Linked DNA regions of Lichenicola cladoniae. Each later gene encodes a partner of the first gene's protein in a complex. Links are inferred from orthologs where the notes say so. Each region holds a gene or a part of one and is shown in the gene's direction. Other genes may lie near its edges. The genes, in order: uvrA and mfd.

Region 1 (8,967 bases):
TCGGCCGCATCCCAGTCGCGCGCCATCAGCGACTCGCGTGCGGTCGCCGCGTCGGGCGATGCGCGGATCAGCCTGATGACCTCGTCGATGTTGGCGACCGCGAGCACAAGTCCGACCAGCAGATGGCCGCGATCGCGCGCCTTGTTCAGGTCGAAGCGCGACCGCCGGAGAATGATCTCCTCGCGGAACAGGATGAACGCGACCAGCGCATCCTTCAGCCCCATCAGCTGCGGCTGGCCGTTGTTCAGCGCCAGCATGTTCACCCCGAACGAGGTCTGCAGCTGGGTGAAGCGATAGAGCTGGTTCAGCACCACTTCCGGCGTGGCGTCGCGCTTGATCTCGATGACCAGCCGCATGCCGGAGCGGTCGCTCTCGTCGCGTATGTCGGAGATGCCCTCGATCTGCTTCGCACGCACCAGCTCGGCGATACGCTCCTGCAGCGTAGACTTGTTCACCTGGTACGGGATCTCGTTGATCACGATCGCCTTGCGATCGCGCCTGATATCCTCGATCTCGGCCCGCGCACGGATCAGTATCGAGCCGCGGCCGGTCTCGAATGCCGAGCGAATGCCGGACCGGCCGAGAATGATGCCGCCGGTCGGGAAGTCGGGACCCGGTACGATCTTCATGAGGTCGTCGAGCGACATGTCCGGCTCGGCGATCAAGGCCAGCGTGGCATCGATGATCTCGCCCGGATTATGGGACGGGATGTTGGTCGCCATGCCCACGGCGATGCCGGACGCGCCGTTGATCAGCAGGTTCGGATAGGCGGCTGGAAGAACCTTGGGCTCCTCCTCGCTCTCGTCGTAGTTCGGCTGGAAATCGACCGTATCGCGGTCGATGTCGTCGAGCAGGAACATCGCCGCCTTGGCGATCCGGGCCTCGGTGTAGCGCATCGCCGCCGGGCTATCGCCGTCGACCGAGCCGAAATTGCCCTGCCCGTCGATCAGCTTGACCCGCATCGACCAGGATTGCGCCATGCGCACCATGGCATCGTAGATCGAGCTGTCGCCGTGCGGATGATACTTACCCATCACGTCGCCGACGGCGCGTGCGGACTTGCGATACGGCTTGTCGGGCGTGAACCCGCTTTCGCGCATGCCGTACAGGATGCGGCGATGCACCGGCTTGAGCCCATCGCGCACATCGGGAAGCGCACGGCTGACGATGACCGACATCGCATAGGCGAGGTAGGAGGTCTGCATCTCCTCCTCGATGGTGATCGGCACCATCCCCGGCACCATGCCACCACCGCCGGCCAGGCCGGGCGGATCGTTCGGAGGATCCATCATGGTCGGGCCGACATTGGACTCGTCCAGCTCGGACTGGTCCGTTTCAGGCAGATTCGGCGGCACCGGTGGTTCGGGTCTATCGCTCAATTGGGATCCGTCAGTCAGAAGCCGACGCGGCGATTGCCGGGCGCGAAGTGCGTCGGCAAACCGGTCTGGCACGCGGGGTCATGGCGACGCTGCAGGGGCCGCGTCGCGTCTCAAACTCTAGCATGCGCGCGGCTGACACGGAACTGCGGCCACCGTCAGGCAGCCGCGTCGCCTCAGAACGGAATTTCGTCGTCCAGGTCGTTGCCGGACGGCTCCCAACCGCCGCCGGCACCGCCGCCGCCCTGGCCACCGCCACCGGCCGGAGCCGGCGTGCCGCCCGGGCTTCGGCCACCGCGCGGACCGCTCGCCGGCCGCGAACCGCCGCCATAGCTGCTTCCGCCGCCACCACCGCCGCCGCCACCATAACCGCTATCGCCACCGCCGCTTTCGTCGCCCCGCCCCGAATCGAGCATCGTCAGGTCGCCACGGAACCGGCTCAGCACGACTTCGGTGGTGTATTTCTCGACGCCGGACTGGTCGGTCCATTTCCGGGTCTGCAACGCACCCTCGACGTAGACCTTCTTGCCCTTTTTCAGGAACCGTTCCGCAACGTCGGCCAGGCGCTCGTTGAACACCACGACACGGTGCCACTCGGTCTGTTCCTTGCGTTCGCCGGATGCCTTGTCGTTCCACGTCTCGCTGGTCGCCAGCGTGAAGGTCACGATCTTGGTGCCGTTCTGTGCGTTCCGGACCTCGGGATCTTTCCCGAGATTCCCAACGAGGATCACCTTGTTGACGCTGCCCGCCATCGCAACTTCCTGTCTTTCCGAGGGCCGGGCCACTTGAGCGGTCCGGCGCGTTCCCACGCTGTCTGATCCGTGGGTCAGAGATCGTCTGTCTACCCGCCGGACTATCCGAGCGGAACAAGAACATAGTATGAACGAGGAGAGCGATTTGGCAAAGAGGAGTGCTCCGATGGCGGTGGCCGACGGTTCCAGCAACGACCGTTCCGGTCATCATCCGTCCCGCAACGCCGCGATCCGGGTACGCGGCGCGCGTGAGCACAACCTCAAGAACATCGACGTCGACATCCCGCGCGACCAGCTGACGGTCATCACCGGCTTGTCCGGCTCGGGCAAGTCATCCCTCGCCTTCGACACCATCTATGCCGAGGGCCAGCGCCGCTACGTCGAGAGCCTGTCGGCCTATGCGCGCCAGTTCCTGGAGCTGATGGGCAAGCCGGATGTCGATTCGATCGAGGGCCTGTCGCCGGCGATCTCGATCGAGCAGAAGACCACCAGCCGCAATCCGCGCTCCACCGTCGGCACCATCACCGAGGTGCACGACTACATGCGCCTGCTCTGGGCGCGTGCCGGTATTCCCTACTCCCCCGCCACAGGCCTGCCGATCGAAGCGCAGACGGTCAGCCAGATGGTCGATCGCGTGATGGCGATGCCGGACGGCACGCGGCTGATGCTGCTGGCGCCGATCATCAAGGATCGCAAGGGCGAGTATCGCAAGGAGCTGGCCGACCTCGCCCGCAAAGGGTTCACCCGCGCCAAGGTCGACGGCACCCTCTACGAAATCGCCGACGTTCCGAACCTGAACCGCAAGCTCAAGCACACGGTCGAGGCCGTGGTCGATCGGGTCGTGGTCAAGGAAGGCATCGAGAGCCGGCTGGCCGACAGCTTCGAGCAGGCGCTCGGACTGGCCGACGGCGTGGTCTATGCCGAGGAAGTCGCCAAGACCGGCAAGGACGATGCGACCGAGCCCGTCCGCACCGTATTCTCGTCCCGCTTCGCCTGCCCGGTCAGCGGCTTCACGCTTGAGGAGATCGAGCCCCGGCTGTTCAGCTTCAACGCACCCCAGGGCGCCTGCCCGGCCTGCGACGGCATCGGCATCGAGAGCTTCTTCGACCCGCATTTGGTGGTGCCGGACGAGACGCTGAGCTTGAATGGCGGCGCCGTCGCACCCTGGAACGGCAGCCAGAGCCCGTATTACATCCAGACGCTGCAGAGCCTGATGCGTCATTTCAAGAGCTCGATGACCGTCACCTGGGAAGGCCTTACCGAGCCGGTGCGCGACGCCGTCCTGCACGGCACCGAGGAGAGCGTCGAGTTCACCTACAAGGACGACAAGCGCTCGTACAAGGTGAACAAGGCGTTCGAGGGCGTCATCAAGAACCTTCAGCGCCGCTACACCGAAACCGACAGCGCCTGGGTCCGCGAGGAAATGTCGCGCTACCAGTCCGAGAAGCCGTGCCATGTCTGCAACGGCGCCCGCCTCCGCCCCGAGGCGCTTTCGGTCAAGATCGCCGGCCACACCATCGCCGATGCGTCCGAGCTGCCGATCCGCCGTGCGCTGGAATGGTTCGCCACCGTCGAGGCGACGCTCACCCCGCAGCGCGCCGAGATCGCCCGCCGCATCCTGCGCGAGATCCTGGACCGGCTGCGCTTCCTCGATGATGTCGGCCTGGACTACCTCACCCTCTCCCGTGGCTCGGCCACCCTGTCCGGTGGCGAGAGCCAGCGGATCCGGCTCGCCAGCCAGATCGGCTCCGGCCTGACCGGCGTGCTCTACGTGCTGGACGAGCCGTCGATCGGGCTGCACCAGCGCGACAACGAGCGTCTGCTCGGCACGCTCGACCGGCTCAAGCGCCTCGGCAACACCCTGATCGTGGTCGAGCACGACGAGGAGGCGATCCGCGCCGCCGACTACCTGATCGACATGGGGCCGGCCGCCGGCGTGCTCGGCGGCAACGTCATCGCCTCGGGCACCCCGGACGAGGTCGCCGCCCACCCGGACAGCCTGACCGGCGCCTACCTGTCAGGCCGCCGCCGGATCGAGGTTCCGACCGAGCGGCGCGTGAGCGACCCGAAGCGCCAGGTGCGGGTGGTCGGCGCCACCGGCAACAACCTCAAGAACGTCACCGCCGCCTTCCCGCTCGGCACCTTCACCTGCATCACCGGCGTATCCGGCGGCGGCAAGTCCACCCTGGTGATCGACACGCTCTACAAGGCGCTGTCCCGCCGGCTGATGGGGTCCGGCCAGGTGCCGGCGCCGCACGACCGCATCGAGGGCATGGACCTGCTCGACAAGATCATCGACATCGACCAGTCGCCGATTGGCCGCACGCCGCGCTCAAACCCGGCCACCTACACCGATCTGTTCGCGCCGATCCGCAACTGGTTCGCCGAGCTGCCCGAGTCCAAGGCGCGCGGCTACACGCCGGGCCGCTTCAGTTTCAACGTCAAGGGTGGCCGCTGCGAGGCCTGCCAGGGCGACGGCGTGCTCAAGATCGAGATGCACTTCCTGCCCGACGTGTTCGTGCGCTGCGACACCTGCAAGGGCGCCCGCTACAACCGCGAGACCCTGGAGGTGAAGTTCCGGGGCCACTCGATCGCCGACGTGCTCGACATGACGGTCGACGAGGCGGTGCCGTACTTCTCCGCTGCCAACCGCATCCGCGATCGGCTCACCATCCTGCAGCAGGTCGGGCTCGGCTACGTGAAGCTCGGCCAGCAGGCGACCACGCTGTCCGGCGGTGAGGCGCAGCGGGTGAAGCTGTCCAAGGAACTCGCCCGCCGCGCCACCGGACGCACGCTGTATATCCTCGATGAGCCGACCACCGGCCTGCACACCGAGGACGTCCGCAAGCTGCTCGAGGTGCTGCATGCCCTGGTCGACCAGGGCAACACGGTGCTGGTGATCGAGCATAACCTCGAGGTCATCAAGACCGCCGACTGGGTACTGGACCTCGGTCCCGAAGGCGGCGACGGCGGTGGTCGCATCGTCGCGGTGGGTACGCCAGAGGATATCGCCGCTGCCAAGGACAGCCATACCGGCCGGTTCCTGGCGCCGATCCTTCCGGCTCCCGAGCCGGCGCGTAAACGTAAAAGAGCCTGAACCTCAAGGACTTATCGGACATGCCGGAACAGAAACAGATTGTCGGCTTCGTCGGCTACGGCGCGATGGCGTCGCGCATGGCACAGCATATTCGCGATGCAGGCTATGAGGTCGTTGCCTACACGCCGTCGGCCAAGAGCGAGACTGCGTCCGACGGAGCCAGATTGCTCGGTTCGCCTCGTGCTCTCGCGGAAGCCTCCGACATCGTCATGATATCGGTGCCGAACGACGCCGCGCTGGATGCCTCCTCGTATGGCGAGCATGGCATACTGGCCGGAATGCGCACCGGCGGGCTGCTGATCAACACCAGCTCGGTGTCTCCCGATGCCTCGCGCCGCCTGGCCAAGGCCGGCATCGATCGCGGCGTCGCCGTACTGGATGCGCCGGTGTCCGGCAGCACGCCGGAGGCCGAAGCCGGCGCCCTGGTGGTGCTGGTCGGCGGCGAGGCAGCCGACGTCGAGCGGGCGCGCCCGATCCTCGACGCGATCGGCAAGATGACCGTCCATGCCGGCGCCGCCGGCCAGGGATCCGTCCTCAAGCTGGTCGTGAACGGCATCATGGGTGCCAGCATGACGGCACTTGCGGAAGCGGTCGGCTATGGCCTCGTCGCCGGTCTCGATCGCGAGATGCTCCTTGGCGCGCTCGATGGTCTCGCGGTGATTTCGCCGCACCACAAGCGCAAGCTGAAGGCCGCCAGCAGCGGCAACATCAGCCCGCAATTCCCGACCGCGCTGATGCACAAGGACATGGGCCTGCTGCTGGCCGATGGCGCCGTCCATTCGGTGCCGCTGCCGACCATTGCCGCGGCCACCCAACTGCTGGCGTTGACCAAGCAGCATCACGCGAAGGACGACTACTCTTCCGTGCTGCCGGTCACCGAGGCGCTGGCGAAAGGCTGAGATACGGATCCGCTCGCGCGCATCGACGGAACCGCGTTCCGGCTGACCGGCACCACCAGCCCGTTCTCCAGCACCAGCTGCCACCCCTGACCACGACGCTGGGCCCGGGTGGCGGCATCGCTCGCCACCCAGAACGAGCGGTGCGGTTGCCAGCCGGTGCTGTCTCCAAGCGATGCGATCGCGTCGCGCAGGCGCATCAGCACCAGAACGGCACCTCCATCGGTATGGACGCGCAGGTAATGGTCTTCCGCCTGCAGTGCCAGCAATCGGTTTCCGGCCAGGTCCGGCGCATGCCGTAACAGGAAGGACGACGTCCCGACCGCTGCCGGTCCGGGTTCAGGTGGCGGTATCGGCGGCGCTGCCAACGAGCCGGATGACGAAACCTATCCGCTCACGACCCCGCGGCGCGCGAACGCGATCACCAGCCCCAGCGGTAGCGACTGCATGTAGAGTTGGAAGAAAGGCGGCCATCGCCCACTGACAGCACCGATCGCCGCCAGCATGCCGAGACTGGCCGGCAACGAGCTGATCACCAGGACCAGCAGCATCCGCCATGCAGACCGGCCGTAAAACAGGTCCCCGTATTTCCGGCGCAAGGCGAGGCCGATTAGCACGACACTGACTTCCCTTGAGAGGGTGCACAACAGGAACTGCAACGCACGCCGCCCGACCCCGAGATGATTCGTATCCCATGGCGCCAGGACGGTCAGGAACACCACCGCGCCAAGGATCAGCACCAGCCGACGAAGCGACGCCCTGATCCATAGAGGCCCGCCCCGCCGAACGAGTGTCGGGCCCTGGTCGATGGCCGGTCCACGCATCGTCACGCGATCCCTCCGCATTTTACGCTTCGTGAAGCGATCGTAGCAGCGGATCGCGAAAACCGTACGCCGTTCGCGCAAACCGCTTTGCCCATCAGGACCGCACCGAACCAGGTTGGATCCGTTCCCACCAGCCTTGGAGACGACATGCAGTTCGCGTTTCACATCCTGTCCCACACCCCGCCGTGGGTCTTCATCCTGTTCGCCTATCTGATCTGGCAGGGCATCCAGTCTCAGACCTCACGATCCATGCCGGTGTGGCGGGTCTTGAGTGTGCCGGCGGTGTTCCTGTTGATGGGACTGGCTGTTCTGCTGACGGGCCGCTCTGCCGGTGCCTGGCCGTTCATCGCCTGGCTCGCGGGCGCCGCGCTCCTCCTACCGCTCGGACTTCTCACCGGTCCGCGCCTGTTCGGTATCGATCCGGTCTCCCGCCGGATCGTTCGCAAGGGCAGCATGGTGCCTCTGATCCGCAACGTGCTGCTGTTCACCCTTCAGTACGGCGTTGCGACCTACGGCGCCCTGCATCCACACGAAAGGGATCAGCTGAGCCTGTTCAGCCGATCGATCTCGGGTGCCACCGCCGGCTACTTCATCGGGTGGGCGATCTCGTTCCGCCGCAGTTACCGAACCGCATCGACGGTGTCCGCGGAGGTATCGATCGCCGCCGCCCCCCATCTTCTCCGCTCAGTCTAGCCGCCTGCCCCAGGGGCGCTCCCGGCGAAGGTCCGACGAGCGTCGAGGGGTCCGTATCCTCGAGCCGACGCTACTGACCGCCGGCGCGCAGGAAGGCCGCGAACGCAGCCGCGTGATCCGGATGCCAGCGTGAGAGTGGCGGCCGGTTCTCGACGATGTCGCCGGCCGCCCACCGGATCCGAAGCTCGTCGAGAGCACGCGGGACGTCGTTGTCCGGGCACAGGATGTAGAAGTCGCCCGCCTCGAGCCGGTCCATCATGAAGTCGACGGTCTGCTCCGGCGTCCAGGCAGCGTCCGGCTTGTCGATCCGGCCGCGCGCGGTGAGCCCGGTGAACACGAACCCGGGGATCAGCAGGTGAGCGGTGATTTCACAGCCGGCCCGGTTGCGCAGATCATGCTGCACCGCCTCCGCGAAGGCCTTCACCCCGGCCTTGGCCACGTTGTAGGCCGGATCGCCCGGTGGTGTGGTGATCCCCTGTTTCGATCCGGTGACGACCACCCGTGCCGGCCCGCCTTCGGCGATCATCCCGGGCAGGAACGCCTGCACCGTGTTGATCACCCCGTGCAGGTTGACATCGAGCACCCGCGACCAGTCGGCGACCGGGCCGAGCAGGTCGCTACCGGGCTGCACGCCGGCATTGGCCATCAGCATGGCGATGCGGCCGAAACGCCCGCGCGCTGCCGATGCCAGTGCCTGCATCGCGTCCCGCGACGCGACGTCCGTGGCGATCCCCGATACAGCGTCCGGTCCGAGCTGCGAGACCGCGGCAACGTCCCTGACCGCCTGGTCCAGCGCGGCCCCGGCAAGGTCGGCGATCACCACCGGATGGCCCATCGACGCGAAGCGCAGGCAGGCAGCACGCCCAATGCCCGAGGCGCCTCCGGTGACCACGGCCACGCCGTTGCCCAGGACGAAATCGTTGCTCATCGGTTCAGCTCCGGAACTAAGGAAGGGCGGCCTGCGCGACCGGTGGCGTATGACGCGAGCACGGCGACCCGATCGCCAATGCCACGTTGCCCCGAACGCTGGACCTGAGTGGAAGATGTCGCGGCCCGTCCAAGATCGCGGGCTGCCAGCACCAGCGGCAGCGCCGCGGCGATCCGGTCGCGCGGCAGGTGAAATCTGCCGGCCCGGCCGAGAAACCCGATGCCTTCCTGCACCAGCACCGGCCGCAACCGTGCCAGCAGGTCCGGCCCGGGGTCCAGGAGCAGCGCCTCGCGGGTGGTGCCGGCGACTGCCAGCAGATCGTCCGGCAGCGTGCATCGTCCGACACGCAGCATCTCGGCGAGGTGGCGAGCCAGGGCACCGATTGCATACGCGGCGCCGAC
Region 2 (9,562 bases), 300 kb from region 1 along the record:
ATCTGCAGCCGGTTCGGCTCCAGCCCGGTTTCCTCGAGAACCCGCTTCAGCAGGTTCGGCAGCCGGCTGTGCGACAGCCAGACCGGCGACACGTTGACGCTGATGCCGAGCGCCTGCTCCCAGGATTGCGCTTCCTTGCAGGCAGCCCGCAGAACCCAGGCATCGATCTGCTCGATCAGCCCACCCGCTTCCGCCACCGGAATGAACAGTGCCGGCGATACCTCGCCATGGCCCGGACGGTTCCAGCGCACCAGCGCCTCGAAGCTCACCACCCGCTCGGTCGCGGTGTCGATTGCCGGCATCCAGTTCAGGTGGAAGGCACCCTGTGCCACCGCCGCCTGCAGATCCTGCTCCAGCCCGGTCGACAGGGTGTAGGCAGCGGTCAGCTGCGGCGTGGCCCGGCAATGCCGTCCGTCACCGTGCTTCTTGGCCGCCGCGAGCGCCGCCTCGGTGCCGAGCAGCAGGGACGCGACATCCTGGCCATCCGCCGGCGCCAGCGCGATCCCGGCCGACGGGCGCAGCGGCAACTCCAGGGTGCCGATCTGCACCGGCTCCCGCAGCCGCTCCATCATCCTCAGCACGATCGCCTCGGCATCGCTCGGCCCGATCCGGCCGGGTGCCACGAGCGCGAAACCGCTGCCGCCGAGATGCGCCAGGAAGCTCGGGATCGGGGCGATCGTCTGCAGCCGGTCGGCCGCCTGCTTGAGGAACTGGTCGGCGATCTCGCGCCCGTACATCTCGTTGAGCGCGGTCAGCCTGCCGACATCGACACGGAACAAAGCCAGCCCGGGCGTGGCGCTCGGGCCGGGTGCATCGCCGGCACCGCGGACAGGCACTTCCAGCGCCTGTTCCAGATAGCGCTCCAGCCCCTGCCGGCCGGGCAGGGCGGTAACCGCATCGATTCCGCTATCGACGCTGTGGCCGTCGTGATGCACGGCCAGCACGCCGGCAACGCCACGGGCGAGGTCGGACAGGGTCAGCAGTACCTCGCGCCCATAGCGGCGGCGCTCCCGGTCGAGCAGGAACAGCACGCCGATCGAGGCGCCGGCGGGATCGCGGATGGTGGCGCCGGCATAGGCGTTGAAGCCGGCATCGCGCTCGTGCATGGGCGCATCGATGAATTGCGGATCGACCGACAGATCGACGATCTCGACCGTCACCCGTCGCGGCCGGCTCATCTGCGCACGCAGGATCGAGACCGGCAGCGCCTCGCCGTCGCAGGTGCCGGATACGGCATGGACCTGCAGCCCCGATGGCGCGTCCACGACCAGGACAGCCAGCTGGCTGCCGGTGGTGCGCACCGCCAGCCTGGTGAAGATGGTGAGGGGTGTGTCCGACGACTCCTCGGAACGACTGCTGGCGCGAGGCAGCGCCAACCGTTCCGGAGTCCGTGCGGCCAGGGGCCCTGATGGTGTGGTGTTCGGGCCAATTCGCGACATGTTCAAAGGCTCCGCCCGACTGCAATAAAACGCAAGTGCCGTGGTCGGTTCCCGCCCGGTCAGCCGGACGAAAGTGTCCGTACGGCATCAGTCCGCCCGAATAGCGCCAGCAGCGGGCGCACCGCCTGGCCCCGTGGCGAGGTAAGCTGCGGATCACGCTGCAGCAGCCGTTCCGCATCTTGCCAGGCGCGTCGCACCAGCCGGTCGAAGTCGGTCCCGCGGGCCAGCCGGAAGCCGGGCAGCCCGGACTGGCGCCGTCCCATCAGGTCGCCGCCGCCGCGGATGCGGTAATCCTCGTCGGCGATCACGAAACCGTCCTCGGTGTCACGCAGCAGCGCCAGCCGCCGCCGCGCGGTCGCCCCAAGCGCCTCGTCATGCAGCAGCAGGCAGTAGCTCACCTCGTGTCCGCGCCCGACACGGCCGCGCAGCTGGTGGAGCTGGGCCAGCCCGAAGCGCTCGGCATGCTCGATCACCATCACCGTGGCGGTCGGGATATCGACCCCGACCTCGATGACGGTGGTGGCGACCAGGATGCGGGTGCGGCCGGCGGCGAACGCGTCCAGCGAGGCCTGGCGCAGGTCGGCGTCCTGCTGTCCGTGCGCCAGCCCGACCAGCCCTGGAAAGCGTTCATCCAGCGCGGCATGCCGGGCCTGGGCGGCGGCGAGGTCTACCAGTTCGCTCTCCTGCACCAGCGGGCACACCCAGAACACCTGCGCCCCAGCCTCGATCGCGCGGGCGATCGCCGCCAGCATTCCGGCCTGAGCCGACAGGCTGTGCAGCGTGGTGCGGATCGGCAGCCGCCCGGCCGGCTTCTCGTCCAGCCGGCTCACCTGCATCTCGCCATACTGGGTCAGCAGCACCGTGCGCGGGATCGGCGTCGCGGTCATGACCAGCACGTCGGTGGCAGCCCCCTTGTCGCCCAGCATCAGCCGCTGCTCGACCCCGAAGCGGTGCTGCTCGTCGATCACCGCCAAGGCGAGGTCGTGGAACACCACGCCCTCCTGGAACAGCGCGTGCGTACCGACCACCAGCGGTACCTCGCCGGTCTCGAGCAGGCGCCGCACGCTGCGCTTGGCGCCGATCTTCAGGCTTCCGGTCAGCAGGGCCACCGGCACCGGCGACAGCCGGCTCAACGTGATGTGGTGCTGGCGGGCGAGGATCTCGGTCGGCACCATCAGGCAGGCCTGGGCGCCGGCCTCCACCGCCCGCAGCATCGCCAGCAGCGCCACCAGGGTCTTGCCGGAGCCGACATCGCCCTGCAGCAGGCGCAGCATCCGGGTCGGCTGCGACAGGTCGCCGTCGATCTCGGCGAGCGCGCGGCGCTGCGCGTTGGTGGGCGTGTAGCCGAACCGGGCCAGTGCCTCACGCCGCAGCCGATCGTCGCCGGCCAGCGCACGGCCGGCGCGGTTGCGGGCGACGAGGCGGGCCTGTCCGATCGCCAGCTGGTCGGCCAGCAGTTCGTCGCAGCCGAGCCGGTCACGCGCTGCCGCCTCGCGCGCCATGTCGCCGTCGGGGGTGTGCACGAGACGCAACGCGCCCCCGAAGCTGGGCCAGGCCTGGCGCCGCACCAGTTCCGGATCCAGCCATTCCGGCAGTTCGGGCAGGCGCCCCAGGGCTGCCCGCATGGCACGCCCGAGCATCCGGTTGGAAAGCCCGGCCGTCAGCGGCCATACCGGGTCGATCCCGGGGATCGCGGCGTCGGTCAGCACGGCCGACGTGCCCAGCGGCACCACGTGCTCCGGATGCGACATGCTCAGCCGGTTGCCGTACGCCTCGAGGATTCCCGAGATCGCCACGTGCTGCCCGACCGCAAGCTGGCGGGCCTGGTACGGGCTGAAGAACACCAGCTCGACGGTGCCGGTGCCGTCTCCCGCATGCACCCGCCAGGGCTGGCGCGGCCGGCCCGGCCGTTCGATGCGCTGGATGGTCACGGCCAGGGTGGCGATGCGGCCGGGCTCGGCAGCGAGAAGGGTCGGGCGGTAGCGCCTGTCGATCGTGCTGTCCGGCAGATGGAACAGCAGGTCGATCACTTTGGTGCCACCGGTGGCGCGGGCGATCAGGCCGGCTATGCCGGGTCCGACGCCGGGAAGGCTGGTGATGCTGGCGAGAAGCGGTGCCAGCTGGGACGCGAACGGGACGGAAGCGGGGCGGTGGGAGCCTGATGGAGAGACGCCGGGACCGGCGACCGGTGTTGCTGATGCCACGCGATTCAGAAGCCTTTCGGGCCGACGGGCTGACAGGGCCCGGGTGCGCCGCTATATGACAACCCGCGCCATGCAACCATACGCCAGTCCCCCCGAGTCCGTCCCGGATCCCGATCCGTCCTCGCCGCCGCTTCTCGATTCGAGACGGCGGCGCATCCTGTTCCGCGCGACCCATCGCGGCACCCACGAGACCGACGTGCTGATCGGTGGCTTCGTAACGCCGCGGATCGCCGGCTTCGACGATGCCGAGCTCGACGCGCTCGAGGAACTGATGGAACTGCCCGATGTCGACCTGGCCGACTGGCTGATGGGACGCCTGCCGATCCCGCCCGAATGCGATACGCCGATGCTCCGGGCGGTCGAGGCGGCGGCACGGACGCGGTCCCTGTCCGGGTTGAAGCGTTGAGCGCGGATGGCGGCGGCGCGGTCGACGCGACGACGACCATCTGGGGTGTGCCCGAGGGCTACGACGCGATATTGCTCGCACGCCGGCAGACGCAGTTCGGCGGCGAGCATGACGGACCGTTGCTGCATGTCGCGCGCGACGACACCAACCTGGCCCGGCTGGCCGACCTGCTGGCCTATGTCCGGCCGGAAGCGGAAATCCTGAGGTTCCCGGCCTGGGACTGCCTGCCGTACGACCGCGTCTCGCCCAACCCGGCGATCGTGTCCGAGCGGGTCGCGACGCTGACGCGCCTGCTGGAGCCGACCACCTCGCCGCGCATCGTGCTGACCACGGTCAATGCGCTGGTGCAGCGGGTGCCGCCGCGCAAGGCGTTCGCGGGGCAGTCGCTGAGCGTGAACTCGGGCGAGAGCCTGGACGTCGCCTTCCTGATCGAGGTGCTGGTCGCCAACGGCTACAACCGCACCGACACGGTGATGGAGCCCGGCGAGTTCGCCACGCGCGGCGGCATCGTCGACATCTTTCCGTCCGGCGAGCCCGACCCGATCCGCCTCGATTTGTTCGGGGACGAGGTCGAGAACATCCGGCGTTTCGATCCGGCCACCCAGCGCTCGACCGACAAGCTCGACCGGCTGGTGCTGCGGCCGGTGTCCGAGATCTCGTTCGATGCCGACAGCGTATCGCGGTTCCGCACCGGCTGGCGCGAGCAGTTCGGGCCGGAAGCCGCCAACGATCCGATCTATCACAGCGTGTCCGACGCGCGCCGGCATTCCGGCGTCGAGCACTGGATGCCGCTGTTCCACGAGCAGATCGAGACGCTGATCGACTACCTGCCCGGCGTGTCGCTGAGCATGGACCATCAGGTCGACGAGGTTTTGTCCGGCCGGCTCGAGATGATCGCCGACCATGCCGACGCACGGGCGATGCCGACCCGCGACGGCGAGGTGCCGTACCGGGCGCTGCCGCCCGAGCTGCTCTATCTGGATCGCGCCGCCTGGGACGCCATGCTGGCGCACCTGCCGGTGCTGTCGTTCAGTCCGTTCGCGAAGCCCGACGGCGCCGGCGGCTTCGAGGCGGGCGGGCGTCCCGGCATCATGTTCGCGCGCAGCCTGCCGGCCGGCAGCCGCGAGACCGTATTCCAGATGCTGGGCGACCAGGTCGGGAAATGGGCCAAGGGCCAGAAGCGGCGCTGCTTCGTCACCGCCTGGACCCGTGGCTCCCGCGAGCGCATCGGCACGCTGCTGCGCGAGGCCGGCCTGGATGTCGAGGCGATCAACGACTGGGCCTCCACCGCCAAGCTGAAGCCGGGCCGGATCGGCCTGCTGACGCTCGGCCTGGAACGCGGCTTCGTCGCCGAGGACATGGCGCTGGTGTCCGAGCAGGATCTGCTCGGCGAGCGGATCTCGCGTCCGCCACGCCGCCGCAAGCGCGCCGACCAGTTCATCGCCGAGGCCACCGAGATCGCCGAGGGCGACCTCGTGGTGCACCAGGATTACGGCATCGGCCGCTATGACGGGCTGGAGACTATCGGCATCGTTCGCGCCGGCAGCCAGAGCGTGATCGGCACCGCCCCGCACGACTGCCTGCGATTGATCTATGACGGCAACGAGAAGCTGTTCCTGCCGGTCGAGAATATCGAGCTGCTGAGCCGGTTCGGCTCCGAGCAGAACGGCGTGGCCCTCGACAAGCTCGGCGGTGCCTCCTGGCAGTCGCGCAAGTCCAAGATGAAGCAGCGCATCCGCGACATGGCGGGCGAGCTGATCCGGACCGCCGCGGCCCGCCAGCTGCGCGATGCGCCGAGCCTGGCGCCGGCGGAAGGGGAGTGGGACGAGTTCTGCTCGCGCTTCCCGTTCGTGGAGACCGAGGACCAGGCGCGGGCGATCGCCGACGTGCTCGAGGATCTGGCGGCCGGACGTCCCATGGACCGGCTGATCTGCGGCGATGTCGGCTTTGGGAAGACCGAGGTGGCGCTCCGGGCCGCCTTCGTGGCGGCGATGTCCGGCTCGCAGGTCGCGGTGGTGGTTCCGACCACCCTGCTGGCCCGCCAGCATCATCGCACCTTCACCGCACGCTTCGCAGGCCTGCCGGTCCGCGTTGAACAGCTGTCGCGCATGGTCAATGCCAAGGACGCCGCCGCCGTGAAGCGCGGCGTGACCGATGGCACCGTGAACATCGTGATCGGCACGCATGCCCTGCTCGCCAAGGGCATCGAGTTCGCCGATCTCGGCCTGCTGATCGTCGACGAGGAGCAGCATTTCGGCGTCTCGCACAAGGAGAAGCTGAAGGCGCTGCGCGAGGACGTGCACGTGCTGACGCTGTCCGCGACGCCGATCCCGCGCACGCTGCAGCTGGCACTGACCGGCGTGCGGGAAATGAGCCTGATCGCCACCCCGCCGACCGACCGGCTGGCGGTGCGCACCTTCATCATGCCGTTCGACTCCGTGGTGATCCGCGAGGCGTTGCAGCGCGAGCGGTTCCGTGGCGGCCAGGTCTTCTGCGTGGTGCCACGCATCGAGGATCTCGATCGCATGGCCGCGCGCCTGCATGAGATCGTGCCGGACGCCAAGCTGGTGCAGGCGCATGGACGATTGGCGCCGACCGAGCTCGAACGGGTGATGACCGAGTTCGGCGACGGCAAGTACGACATCCTGCTCTCCACCAACATCGTCGAGAGCGGGCTCGACATGCCGGCGGTGAACACGCTGGTGATCCATCGTGCCGACCTGTTCGGGCTTGGGCAGCTCTACCAGCTGCGCGGACGGGTCGGGCGCGGCAAGCAGCGCGGCTACGCCTATCTCACCTGGCCGCAGCAGCATCGCCTGTCGGCTTCGGCCGAGAAGCGCCTCGAGGTGATGCAGACGCTCGACCAGCTCGGCGCCGGTTTCACTCTCGCCAGTCACGACCTGGATCTTCGCGGCGCCGGCAATCTGCTCGGCGACGAGCAGACCGGGCACATCCGCGAGGTCGGCATCGAGCTGTACCAGCAGATGCTCGAGGATGCGGTGTCGGACCTGCGGCGCGAGAAGGGCAAGCGCAAGGCCGAGGATCGCGACTGGACACCCAACATCGTGCTCGGATTGCCGGTGCTGATCCCCGAAACCTACGTGCCGGACCTGCCGGTCAGGCTGGGCCTCTATCGCCGGATCGGCAGCCTGCCCGGCGACGCCGAGACCGAGGCGATGGCCGCCGAACTCGTCGATCGTTTCGGCAAGCTTCCCGACGAGGTCGAGAACCTGCTGCAGGTGGTGACGCTGAAGCGGATGTGCCGGATGGCGGGCGTCGAGAAGCTGGAGGCCGGGCCGAAAGGCATGGTGGTGCAGTTCCGCGGCAACAACTTCAGCAACCCGGCCGGGCTGGTTGCCTGGATCGGCGCCAAGGGCAGTGACATGCGCCTCCGCCCGGACCACAAGCTGGCGATCGCACGCGAGATGACCACGGCCGCACGGATCAAGCTGGCCCGCGACGTGGTCGGCAACCTGAACCGGCTGGCGGACCAGGCGAAGGCCGCCTGACCGTTCCCGTTCCGGTCGTTACGGTGATGGTCTAGCACGGCCGGGCTGCGCTATAACGCCCGTATCGCTTCCATGTGGGATTTGTGTGTGCTCCAGAACCGTCGCGTCGTCGTTGTCCTGCCCGCCTACAACGCGGCGAGGACGCTGGAGCAGACTTGCCGTGAGATCCCCAGGGATATCGTCGACGACATCATCCTGACCGACGATGCCAGCCGGGATGGCACCGTGGAGCTGGCCCGGTCGCTCGGTTTGCACACGATCCGCCACGACCGGAACCGCGGCTACGGTGGCAACCAGAAAACCTGTTACGCTGCAGCATTGGAGCGCGGTGCCGACATCGTCGTGATGCTGCACCCCGATTACCAGTATACGCCGAAACTCATCGCGGCGATGGCCGCCATGCTGGTGTCCGACCAATACGATGCCGTCCTTGCCTCGCGGATCCTTGGACGTGGGGCGATCGCCGGCGGCATGCCGCGCTACAAGTACGTGGCGAACCGCGGTCTGACCCTGGTCCAGAACATCCTCATGCAGGCAAAGCTATCGGAGTATCACAGCGGCTATCGGGCCTGGACCAGACAGGTTCTGGAACGTCTGCCGCTCGATCGCTGCTCCGATGATTTCGTGTTCGACAACCAGATGCTGGCGCAGGCGCTGCATCACGGGTTTCGGATCGGCGAGATTTCCTGCCCCACGCATTACTTCGCGGAGGCTTCGTCGATCAACCTGAAGCGCAGCGTGGTCTATGGGCTCGGCGTGCTCCGGACGTCCGCACAATACCGTCTGCATCACATGAAGCTTCGGCATGACCGGTTGTTCGATGCCGTCCCGGACTGAGCCGGTGAACAGCCCAGCCATCCGGACCGATTCAACCGCCCGGTCGTCCGGAGCATTCGCAATACGCGTCGCCTTGGCAGTAGTCCTTCTCCTGGTGGTCGTGGCCGGGATCGTTGGAATACGGGTCTGGCCGCATCGGTTCGCCCACGGCCTGAGCACGATGATCGAGATGGGTCGCAGCTTCGGCGCTGTCGGGTGGTTGCTGGCCGCGTTGATCCAGATCCTGATCGCCTTGTGCGGGATACTGCCGGCGTCCGTCGGCGCACTCGCTGCCGGAATGCTCTACGGGATCGTGCCCGGCTTCCTGCTGTCAGGCGTGGCGACGCTGATCGGCGCGGCACTCGCGTTCATGCTGACGCGGTCGCTGTTCCGGCCATTCATCGCCCGGACGTTGCTGCGCTGGCCGCGGATCGGCCGGCTCGACGATGCGGTGGCGCAGGACGGCTGGCGCCTGGTGTGCCTGCTGCGTATTTCGCCCATCATGCCATTCGCCGTCACCAGTTATGCGCTCGGCCTGACATCGCTCCGTATGCGGCAATACATGATCGGCACACTGGCCTCGCTTCCAGCGCTGCTTGGCTATGTAGTGCTTGGAAAACTTGCGGGAGCTGGCCTGAGCGCGCTCTCGACCCGCCAAGCCCAGCCACTTCGGTGGATCCTGCTTGCCCTGGCGATTGCTGCAACCGCGCTCCTGACGCTGCGGCTAGGACGGATCATCGCTAGGATCATGCAATTGCCGACTGTTCCCCGGGCGGCACAGGAGCCAGATACTCAACGGCACGTTATCCTATGACACCTTTGACGTCTCCCAATCGTCGCGTCTGGGCGCTTCGCATTATCCTGCTGACGGTGTTCGCATTCTTTGTATGTATTCGCATGCCAGAAATCGTTCTGAAAGGCCGGTTCTGGGCGGAGGAAGGAAAATTCTTTTTCCACAATGCGTGGGTAATGCCACCGCTTCAAGCGCTGCTGGAGCCGGTAGGAGGATACCTGAACTTGGTGGCCAACGCCGCGACGCTGGCGGCTCGCTGGCTGATGCCTCTGCGTCTAGCTCCTTATCTTACAATAGCTGTCGCGTTAGTGTTCCAGCTAATGCCGCCGCTGCTGCTGCTGACCGCTCGCGACTCTTGGTTGCAAGAAGGAAGGATAAGGCTTTGTGGTTTACTG

The links.
Region 2: the proteins of uvrA (region 1) and mfd are in contact, whole or in part, in a crystal structure (PDB 4DFC), measured with the Escherichia coli proteins. The link is inferred for Lichenicola cladoniae from one-to-one orthologs.

What each region holds. Positions count from the first base shown.
Region 1 is NZ_CP053708.1:2,204,499-2,213,465, reverse strand. What follows is about bases 1,917-5,425. They hold uvrA (excinuclease ABC subunit UvrA), read left to right. Parts: upstream 1,917-2,294; coding sequence 2,295-5,225; downstream 5,226-5,425. Other genes in these bases: HN018_RS10240 (NAD(P)-dependent oxidoreductase), read left to right, coding at 5,246-5,425; ssb (single-stranded DNA-binding protein), read right to left, coding at 1,917-2,128. Outside these bases: gyrA (DNA gyrase subunit A), read right to left, coding at 1-1,244; more of ssb, read right to left, coding at 1,553-1,916; more of HN018_RS10240, read left to right, coding at 5,426-6,124; HN018_RS10235 (LytTR family DNA-binding domain-containing protein), read right to left, coding at 6,079-6,489; HN018_RS10230 (hypothetical protein), read right to left, coding at 6,508-6,945; HN018_RS10225 (DUF6622 family protein), read left to right, coding at 7,093-7,638; HN018_RS10220 (SDR family NAD(P)-dependent oxidoreductase), read right to left, coding at 7,709-8,566; HN018_RS10215 (squalene/phytoene synthase family protein), read right to left, coding at 8,563-8,967. UniProt on the Escherichia coli protein: The UvrABC repair system catalyzes the recognition and processing of DNA lesions. UvrA is an ATPase and a DNA-binding protein. A damage recognition complex composed of 2 UvrA and 2 UvrB subunits scans DNA for abnormalities.
Region 2 is NZ_CP053708.1:1,904,864-1,914,425, forward strand. The notes cover bases 3,655-7,758. They hold mfd (transcription-repair coupling factor), read left to right. Parts: upstream 3,655-4,045; coding sequence 4,046-7,558; downstream 7,559-7,758. Other genes in these bases: HN018_RS08835 (FAD assembly factor SdhE), read left to right, coding at 3,699-4,049; HN018_RS08845 (glycosyltransferase family 2 protein), read left to right, coding at 7,646-7,758. Also shown: HN018_RS08825 (putative bifunctional diguanylate cyclase/phosphodiesterase), read right to left, coding at 1-1,439; ATP-dependent DNA helicase RecG, read right to left, coding at 1,499-3,643; more of HN018_RS08845, read left to right, coding at 7,759-8,395; HN018_RS08850 (TVP38/TMEM64 family protein), read left to right, coding at 8,400-9,188; HN018_RS08855 (hypothetical protein), read left to right, coding at 9,185-9,562. UniProt on the Escherichia coli protein: Couples transcription and DNA repair by recognizing RNA polymerase (RNAP) stalled at DNA lesions. Mediates ATP-dependent release of RNAP and its truncated transcript from the DNA, and recruitment of nucleotide excision repair machinery to the damaged site.